Regions from separate parts of the Shewanella inventionis genome, predicted to be linked through region 4. Evidence: predicted binding sites of a transcription regulator. Region 4 holds the regulator's gene; each other region holds the start of a gene.
The links. Region 4 encodes LexA, which represses DNA repair genes until DNA is damaged. Its sites were predicted from a motif close to TACTGTATNNNNATACAGTA; they were not measured.
Positions count from the first base shown of each region.

Region 1: umuD (translesion error-prone DNA polymerase V autoproteolytic subunit) is a predicted target of LexA. The motif match lies at 1,308-1,327, and genes of this name have one in related genera.
Region 2: recN (DNA repair protein RecN) is a predicted target of LexA. The motif match lies at 1,087-1,106, and genes of this name have one in related genera.
Region 3: dinG (ATP-dependent DNA helicase DinG) is a predicted target of LexA. The motif match lies at 1,212-1,231, and genes of this name have one in related genera.

Region 1 covers NZ_CP082926.1:1,697,923-1,700,132, forward strand. Annotated here, with positions in the region: gene umuC (translesion error-prone DNA polymerase V subunit UmuC) at 1-824, opposite strand, end outside; gene umuD (translesion error-prone DNA polymerase V autoproteolytic subunit) at 832-1,281, opposite strand; gene K8B83_RS07715 (3'-5' exonuclease) at 1,922-2,210, shown strand, end outside.
Region 2 covers NZ_CP082926.1:1,845,654-1,847,863, reverse strand. Annotated here, with positions in the region: gene K8B83_RS08355 (AEC family transporter) at 40-1,008, shown strand; gene recN (DNA repair protein RecN) at 1,136-2,210, shown strand, end outside.
Region 3 covers NZ_CP082926.1:3,644,697-3,646,906, forward strand. Annotated here, with positions in the region: gene K8B83_RS16255 (DNA polymerase II) at 1-1,113, opposite strand, end outside; gene dinG (ATP-dependent DNA helicase DinG) at 1,262-2,210, shown strand, end outside.
Region 4 covers NZ_CP082926.1:118,696-120,905, forward strand. Annotated here, with positions in the region: gene plsB (glycerol-3-phosphate 1-O-acyltransferase PlsB) at 1-310, opposite strand, end outside; gene lexA (transcriptional repressor LexA) at 575-1,189, shown strand; gene K8B83_RS00585 (cell division inhibitor SulA) at 1,186-1,692, shown strand; gene coxB (cytochrome c oxidase subunit II) at 2,086-2,210, shown strand, end outside.

The DNA.
Region 1 (2,210 bases), 1.6 Mb from region 4:
GCGCGGGTTGCGTATTCACATACGGCCTCACGTAACAATTCAAATTGCGTTACTTTTGCGCCAAATGAACGGCTACAGACGATTTGCTTCTTGGTTGGCGGGAACTCTTCAAGTTCAATGCACGACTCACCATTGAGCTCTCTGACGGTTCTCTCTAAAACCACCGAGAACTGGTCTCTGATGGCTCTAGGAGAGGCATTGGCGAGATCTAAGGCTGTGGTGATACCCAACGCATTTAAACGCTTAGAAAGCCGTCTACCAACGCCCCAAACATCATCAACAGGGACTAATGCGAGCAATCGACGTTGCCGATCTGGATTGGTCAGGTCTACAACCCCCTGAGTGGCCGGATATTTTTTGGCGGCATGGTTAGCCAGCTTGGCGAGTGTTTTAGTCGGTGCAATGCCTACACTGACGGTGATCCCAATCCAGTGGCCTATGCGCTCTCGCACTTGTTGTCCGAACTCGAAAAGGGATATGGCAGACTCAATACCGGTTAAGTCCAAAAACGCTTCGTCAATGGAGTAAACCTCTACTCGTGGTGCCATCTCTTCCAAAGTGCGCATCACTCGACTGCTTAAATCCGCATACAGCGCATAGTTAGACGAGAATGCCAAAATGCCATGGCGCTGCATTTCAGATTTGATCTGAAAGACGGGTACGCCCATTTTAATACCGAGTAACTTAGCTTCACGCGACCGTGCAACCACGCAGCCGTCATTGTTGGACAGCACCACAACCGGCGTATTTTTTAAATCTGGACGAAACAGCTTCTCACAACTGGCGTAAAAGTTGTTGCAGTCCACCAAGGCAAATACAGGCATGGGACAGTCACGACTTGCGTCGCATGTTTCGCACCACATTGGTGACCACACCAAATATCTCTAACTCTGTCCCTTCAGGAATATGAATGGGCTCATACACCTGGTTTCTTGGGAGCAGCATGACGCACGGCCTTAGTTGAAGCTCCTTTACCGTGAGTTCACCATGGATACCAGCGATGACAATGTCACCGTGTTCTGCTTGGACAGAGCGATCAACCACCAAAATATCATCTGGATGAATCCCGGCATCAATCATTGAATCACCTTCAACACGCACAAAGAACGTTGCAGCCGGTCGCTTAATGCACAGCTCGTTGAGGTCGAGCGTTTGCTCAACATAATCCTGCGCTGGTGAGGGAAAACCAGCAGAAACACGTTCCATAAACAATGGAATACGAAGGCGCTTGGCTTTGATGAAGGCAAGTGCGCCGCTACGGCCTATCAGCGAGACACTCATGACGAACCTCGAAAAATCACAATTGATACTGTTTGTTTATACAGTATCTAATGCTATGCTGATTTCTACAAGTAAAATTGTAGGTAAAACTGTAGTTGTTCGAGTAAGACGCTGTGTTGTCGGTGATTTATTTTTTGTGTTGAAAAGCTTGATGTGGGTGATCGCTCGCCCTCGTCAAAGCCTGCAAGGCTTGGACAATACTGCTTCTGCCTACTGCTCTTGTTTCTGTTACTGATCCTGTTACTGCTACTGGTTAACGCATGGGTCAAGTAACCGTCAGACAAGGCTTGTTGAACCCTTTGCAAAGGGTTTAAAAACAGTTAGTAAAATTCTGCTTTGTATTGAATTTACTGGCTTAAAGCGAAGTTAGGAGCACCATTAAAATGCTCAGTCGAACTCAGTTCAAGCCTTTTGCAACCGTTTGAAAAGGGGTTGGCTAAGCCATACGTAAAGGGTATCGGTAAGGGTTACCTAAAGGGTTTAGCTAAGGCTTTCTGAAAGGCTTAGCCAAAGCCTTCATACATGGGTTCACCCAGTAGAAAGATTAAAAAAACGCTTAGGTATCCAAGGTGCATTTAGAAAAACCTGTGGCACAGTGAAATCACCTAAAGCGAACAATAGAATTGAAGAGGAACCATCAATGACAAGAGCCCCTGCGCCATTTCCGCTAGAGCGCCTCGCGGATATCCCAGAAAGACCAGAAGATTTTAGATTGCTGGAGCGTATTCCATTAACGCGTGAGCCGCAGTCCTGGCCACTTGAACTTTCTCCTATGGTCGGTGATGAACAGCCAATGGTGCTGCTCGATACAGAGACAACCGGACTGTCTGCCGATGATGAGTCCATTATTGAGCTTGGTATGGTTAAGGTGCTTTACAGCCCCTCTGCTCAGCGAATTGTGTCGATTGTTGATGTGATCAGCTTGTATG
Region 2 (2,210 bases), 1.7 Mb from region 4:
AAGTGATAACATTATCATTTTGCTAAGGAATTGCGAGGGATGTCGAGTATTCTTACCCCGCTAATCGCTGTTTGCGCCATTATGCTGCTTGGCAGCATCGTTCAAAAATTGAGAGTACTGCCAGCAGATACAGATGTGGTCCTCAATCAATTTGTCTATTACGTGGCTTTTCCTGCCATTTTACTCATCGTTTTGGCAGAAACCCGGATAGAAGATATTGCCCAATGGGGGTTTATTGCCGGGTTTAGCTTAGCCATGATAATTACCTACGCCTTAGTGATTTGCCTGTCTTTATGGCAAGCTCCCAAGCAGCAAGCAATCGCGGCAATGCGCGCACTAAATTCCACCTTTGGCAATACGGCATTTATTGGTATTCCGCTAATGAGCTTGCTTTTTCCAGGCAACAAAATGGCCTTAGTTGCCGCAGCCATTGCCAGTTTATTATCTGTGATTATGTTCGCCTTTGCCTTAGTGTCAATTGAGCTGGCCAGTAGAAGCAAACAATCTAATCAGCCAGCAATATTGATAATGGTAAATGCGTTAGGAAAAAATCCAATAGTGCTCGGCAGCGCCATAGGTATCACATTATCAGCCAGTCAAATTAACCTACCAGATAGCTTTTCGCTTATGTTGCATCAAGTTGGCAACACCTCAAGCCCTTGCGCGCTTTTTGCTATTGGAATGGTTTTGGTCAAAGCATTACGACAACAAACAGGCAGTAATCTATTTACCGCAGGTTTAATAACCGAGCTTAATGTCATTAATCTACTCAAGCTTATTATTCAGCCACTCATCGCCTTTGGTTTACTTACCGCATTGGGTGTTGAAACTCAATGGCTAATCATGGGAGTAATATTGGCATCACTGCCTACCGCGGCAAGCGTTTACTTACTAGCAGACCGCTACCAGGTACACGCAAATGTGAGTGCACAGGCAATTTTATATGGCACCTTAATGACGTTTATCACCTTACCGATAATAGAATCTTTATTGAAAACTTATGCTTAAGTAATGTACACATCAAGAGTAAAAAACCAGCAACGATAATTTTCTGCCAACCACTTTACTGTATAAAAAATCAGTATATACTGTTTATCAATACAGTGGTTTGTGGTGTTATTGACAGGAACTCATTATGCTTTGCCAACTCAGCATTAACAATTTTGCTATCGTACGTTTTTTAGAACTCGACTTTAAAGCCGGTATGACAAGCATCACCGGCGAAACCGGTGCAGGTAAATCGATTGCAATCGATGCTCTGGGGTTATGTTTAGGTAATCGCAGTGACGCCAATACAGTAAGGCCAGGTGCAAGTAAAACCGAAGTCAGTGCTCGCTTCACTTTACATGATGTTCCATTGGCTAAACGTTGGCTTGAAGACAATGACCTAGATGCTGACGACGAATGCATTTTGCGCCGCACAATCAATAATGATGGCCGGTCACGTGCTTATATCAATGGCAATCCCGTACCTGTTACACAGTTAAAAGCCATTGGGCAATTATTAATTGGGATTCATGGCCAACATGCACATCACGCCATGCTGAAAAGTGAGCATCAATTAAGCCTGCTCGACAGCTATGCCAATCATAAATTATTGTTAGACAATGTCAGCGCCAGTTACATGCGATGCAAGCAGGTTGAAAATGAGCTTAAACAACTTGAGCAAGCGCAACATGAACGTATCTCTCGTCAACAGTTGCTGCAATATCAGGTCGAAGAACTTAACGAGTTTAACCTAGGCATAGAAGAATTTGACGAAATAGAACAAGAGCACAAGCGTTTAGCCAATGGCACAGATTTAATAGAGCGATGCCAGGCTGGATTACACTTGCTCACTGAAAGCGATGAAGGCAACATCGAATCACTATTAAACAAAGTCGTCACCATAGCAGAAACTCTTCAAAGTTATGATGAATCACTTACTCCAATTAGCAGCATGCTAAATGAAGCGCTTATTCAAGTGCAAGAAAGCGCCAGTGAAATCGAAAGTTATTTAAGTCGCTTAGAACTCGACCCTGAGCACTTTGCCTTTCTTGAAAAACGCTTATCAACAGCAATGCAACTCGCTCGTAAGCATCATGTGAGCCCAGACAAGCTGGCGTTACATCATCAAGAATTGATGGCCGAATTAAACGAGCTTGCAGGGGATGAAAGTAAGCTTGATGAAATAAGAATGCAATTAGAGGCCAGCAAAAAAGCCTATTTAG
Region 3 (2,210 bases), 1.3 Mb from region 4:
GGCGCCTACACGACCAAACTCTAGTCCAGTTAATTTTGCTCGTTCAATGGCAAAATCAATCAACTGAGTTTTTTCAAAAATGTCCCACACTAAACGACTGTCTGTGATGTTATAAAAAGCTAACGCATTTTTATCGGTATGGAACAATGTTGTAATTTCTTGGCCACGATTTTCCACATGGTCAATTGCCTTACCCTCGTTAAGAAGTTGCCTAGAAACAGACTCCAAAGAGAAACTGTCAAATTGATAAAATGCCGCCTTTAACCAATCAATACCATCTAATACAACTCGTCCAGGCAATGATAAAGTTTCAGGCCTATATTTATCGCTCACTTTCCAGCTTAACTCGGTTCTACCACGGCCAATAAGTAACGGAATTTGATGTAATACGCAGCGTCGATATAGCAAAGCTAAATCAAAGGTGACCACCGCCCAGCCGATAATGATGTCTGGATCATATTGCCCAAACCAAGCGATAAGATGGTGGATAAGATCAACTTCATCTTTTACCCACACAATAAAGTCGTGGCTGTTACTTTGTGGCTCACCAACCATAAACACACGTTGATATTGTTCACCATATAAAGCCACAGAATAAAGCTCACCCTCAAAGCTGCATTCAAAATCTAGCGAAATTACAGATAGTTTCATATCAACATCTGTCGATTTATAAACAGGTTTTCTTGCCCGTTCGATTACCATTAACGGCAAGACATTATCAACATTTGTATTTTGGTAAACGCCAATACATTCAATATCAAGTGCAATAAAGCGCTCAATTAAATAACGCTGCTCAGGTTTTATATCGGTTTCAAACAGCGTAATGCCTAAATCATTGGCGACCCGAGTAAGCCCTTTTAATTGATTATTTGTTTTTAAATACAAGGCACAAACAGGTTCATGAGCAAAACTTGCTAATGAAATGGCCTCCGATTTCAATTTATAATCGAGCCTTTGCGCCAACCTTGAAACATCTTGTTGGCGGCAAAAACAAATAATTTCGCTGTGGTGTATCTCGGCTAAAATTGGACCATTTGCCGTTTTTAAATAATATTGCAGCACCAGCTGCCCATAGCGGTAGATGGCATGACGAGTCAATACAGTGCCCTTCACGCTTACAAAATTAGGCTTTGGTTGATGGCCACTGTATGGCGGTGTTAATTGGGTCGTTAAATCATTCAATTTAATTAATACTTAGTAGCAGGCTAATTCACTGTTATTATGTACAGCATAATTCAGACAACACAGAAATCATACTTCTATGCTACCGGATACGATAAAAAGTCAAATTCGCACTATTTATAAACAAATTGCCGGTGCTATGCCGCAATTTCGATCTCGTCGCGAACAAAACTACATGGTGGCTGAAATATCTAAAACGCTGGCCGGTGAGTATGACAAAGACCGTCGAATTATTGTGGTTGAAGCAGGCACCGGGATTGGTAAATCATTATCATACATTTTAGGAACCATCCCCTTAGCACTTGCAAGTAAAAAGAAAGTTTGTATAGCAACGGCAACAGTTGCTCTGCAAGAACAACTCTTGCATAAAGATTTGCCGTTCTTTTTACAACAGTCTGGAATCGATTTTAAATTTGGCTTAGTAAAAGGCCGCCAACGCTATGTGTGTTTAGCAAAACTTGAAGCCATGCTAGGCACACAAGACAGCTCACAAATGGCCATGTGGCAAACCAAACCCGATCAAAGCCAAATAAATGAACTGCAAAAACTGCATCAAGATTTTCATCAAAAACGCTGGAACGGTGAAATTGACACCCTGCAACAACCTATTCCGGACTTTTTATGGCAACAAATTTGTTGCGACAAACACAGCTGTCATCGTCAAGTATCAGCCCATCACAATTGCCCATTTCATAAAGCGCGTGAAGACGTTGACACGTGGGATGTACTCATTGCCAACCACAACTTGCTCTTTGCAGACTTAGAATTAGGCGGCGGGGTGATTTTGCCTGAACCTGAAGACATGTTTTATGTGATAGACGAAGCTCATCACTTACCCATAGTTGCAAGGGATTTCTCCAGCGCGCAGGCCACATTACGGGGCGCCTGTGACTGGTTAGAAAAAGCATCAAAGACTTGCTCAAAACTGCAAAACCAGCTTAAAACCAATAACATTATTGCCCCGGTGCAAGCCATGCTTGATCACACCACCGATTTAACCAATTTACTGACACAAGTGGCGCATTATT
Region 4 (2,210 bases):
AATTGATAAACTTTTCGCCACTTTCGCGTTTGCCAAAAAGAGGTTTACGTCCCTCAAGGCAAACAATACGCGGTACTTTTAATCCATCGACGATTAAAGGCTCATATGGGCTAGGCATACCAAAGCCTTCGGTGATTTCGCTTAAAGCCGCAGCATCACTAATTGACTCTGTTTTCATGACATAAACCAGTGGCTTAGTCGGGTCTAAATTAAGATCATCAAATGGGTCATGCGGCACAACAATGGTATGCACCATCCATTTTTGCACCCATTTTAATGTCCGTAAAAATATTGAATTTGGTTTTGACATGGTTAATTTCGCAATATAAGCCACTGTAATATTGCTGCATAGGATACCAGAAACCACCCTTGTTACACTATCTGGCTGTTTTATCTTTACTTTGTGAACTATCGCCAATGACAGTTCTCAAATAATAAAACCAATAAAACACTTACAAAACATATGGATAACAGCATAACTGCTAGCAAAGAATAAAAAACAGTTGGTTAATACTTGCGCGAACAAAAACACTGTATATAATGACAGTCACTGTATAAAAAGACAGGAATCATCATGAGACCGTTAACGCCACGCCAAGCAGAAATTTTAGACCTAATTAAAAACAATATCGCCGAAACCGGTATGCCACCGACTCGCGCTGAAATTGCCAACCGTCTTGGGTTTAAAAGTGCAAATGCTGCCGAAGAGCATTTAAAAGCATTAGCCAAAAAAGGCTTTATCGAGATCATGCCTGGCACTTCTAGGGGGATCAGATTACCCCAAGAAGACGAACAAGAATCTGGCTTACCGCTTATTGGCCAAGTGGCTGCAGGCGAGCCTATTTTAGCGCAAGAACATGTTGAGCAATATTATCAAGTTGACCCAAGCATGTTTAAACCTGCCGCTGATTTTTTATTACGGGTTCGTGGTGACAGTATGAAAGATATTGGCATTTTAGAAGGTGATTTACTGGCCGTACATAAAATGCAGCAAGCACGAAATGGCCAGGTTGTTGTGGCCCGCGTTGAAGACGATGTTACGGTTAAACGTTTCGAGAAAAAAGGCAATGTGGTGTATCTACATGCTGAAAACGAAGCCTATAACCCAATTAAAGTAGACTTAAGTTGCCAAAGCCTAACCATTGAAGGGCTTGCAGTTGGCGTTATCCGTAATGGAGATTGGTTATGAATAAACTAATGGGCACAGCCCCACGCCACCCAGGCTTATGGGTCGATTTAACCGAAGCTGATATGTACGGCAGCCAAACCATTCAAACATTACAAACCGTGACTCAAGGTGAGTCTGAATTGGGTCAGTTGTGCAGCCAATTAGCTAGCTTGAGCCAACAAGGACGCTGGATTGTACTCATTAGTCCACCACACATTGGCTATAAGCATATGCTTGCTAGCGCTGGCGTAAGAATGGACCGTATTTTATTAGTGCACACTAAAGATGAAGTCGAAACCTTATGGGCCATGGAAAAAGCGCTAACCAGTGGCACGTCAAGTGCGGTTATAACCTGGACCAGCTCATTAGATGCCCGTGACAGCCGCCGTTTAGAAATCGTTGCTAAAAGTGCCCGAGCATTAGGAGTTGTAATCGAAGATGTGAATACTCACTCACAAGAAAAGCACCAAATGGTTAATCCTTCGATGACAACAGCTTCAAGTAATTTTTCAGCATTTCATTAACAACGAACCCATAAACACCAAGCCCTGCATTCAATTCAGGGCTTTTTTTTACATTTTTTCAGACGATTAGCGAACAAAGTGATCTTGATCAAAGTTTGATCTACAAGTAATGTTGTTAACAAGGATGAAACATTGTCTATCCTTAATATGACGTGTATTGGCCGACACAATAGCCATCGATGGGAACACGTCAACATAAATTGATTAGTTCAGTCGTAGGTACAGGTGTGGTGTTCAGCTAACAATAAATGCATAGGCTTAAATGTCTACAACCACCAGTGTACTTTGAAGTCATCAAACTTTTTTGGGAATCGAAGAGTTTGCATAGAGCAGAGACTTACTGTGTGACTCTTCTTTGTAATTGCGGTTTGCAATTAGCAGAGGAGAAGTCTTGTGAAGCAAAGGTGGTATTGTTTATTGGTAGTGCTGTTAGCACTCCCGTTAGGGGCAGCAGAAATGCCCCTCAACATGACTCAAGGTGTGACAGATATCAGTGGTAGGGTTTACGACCTCCATAT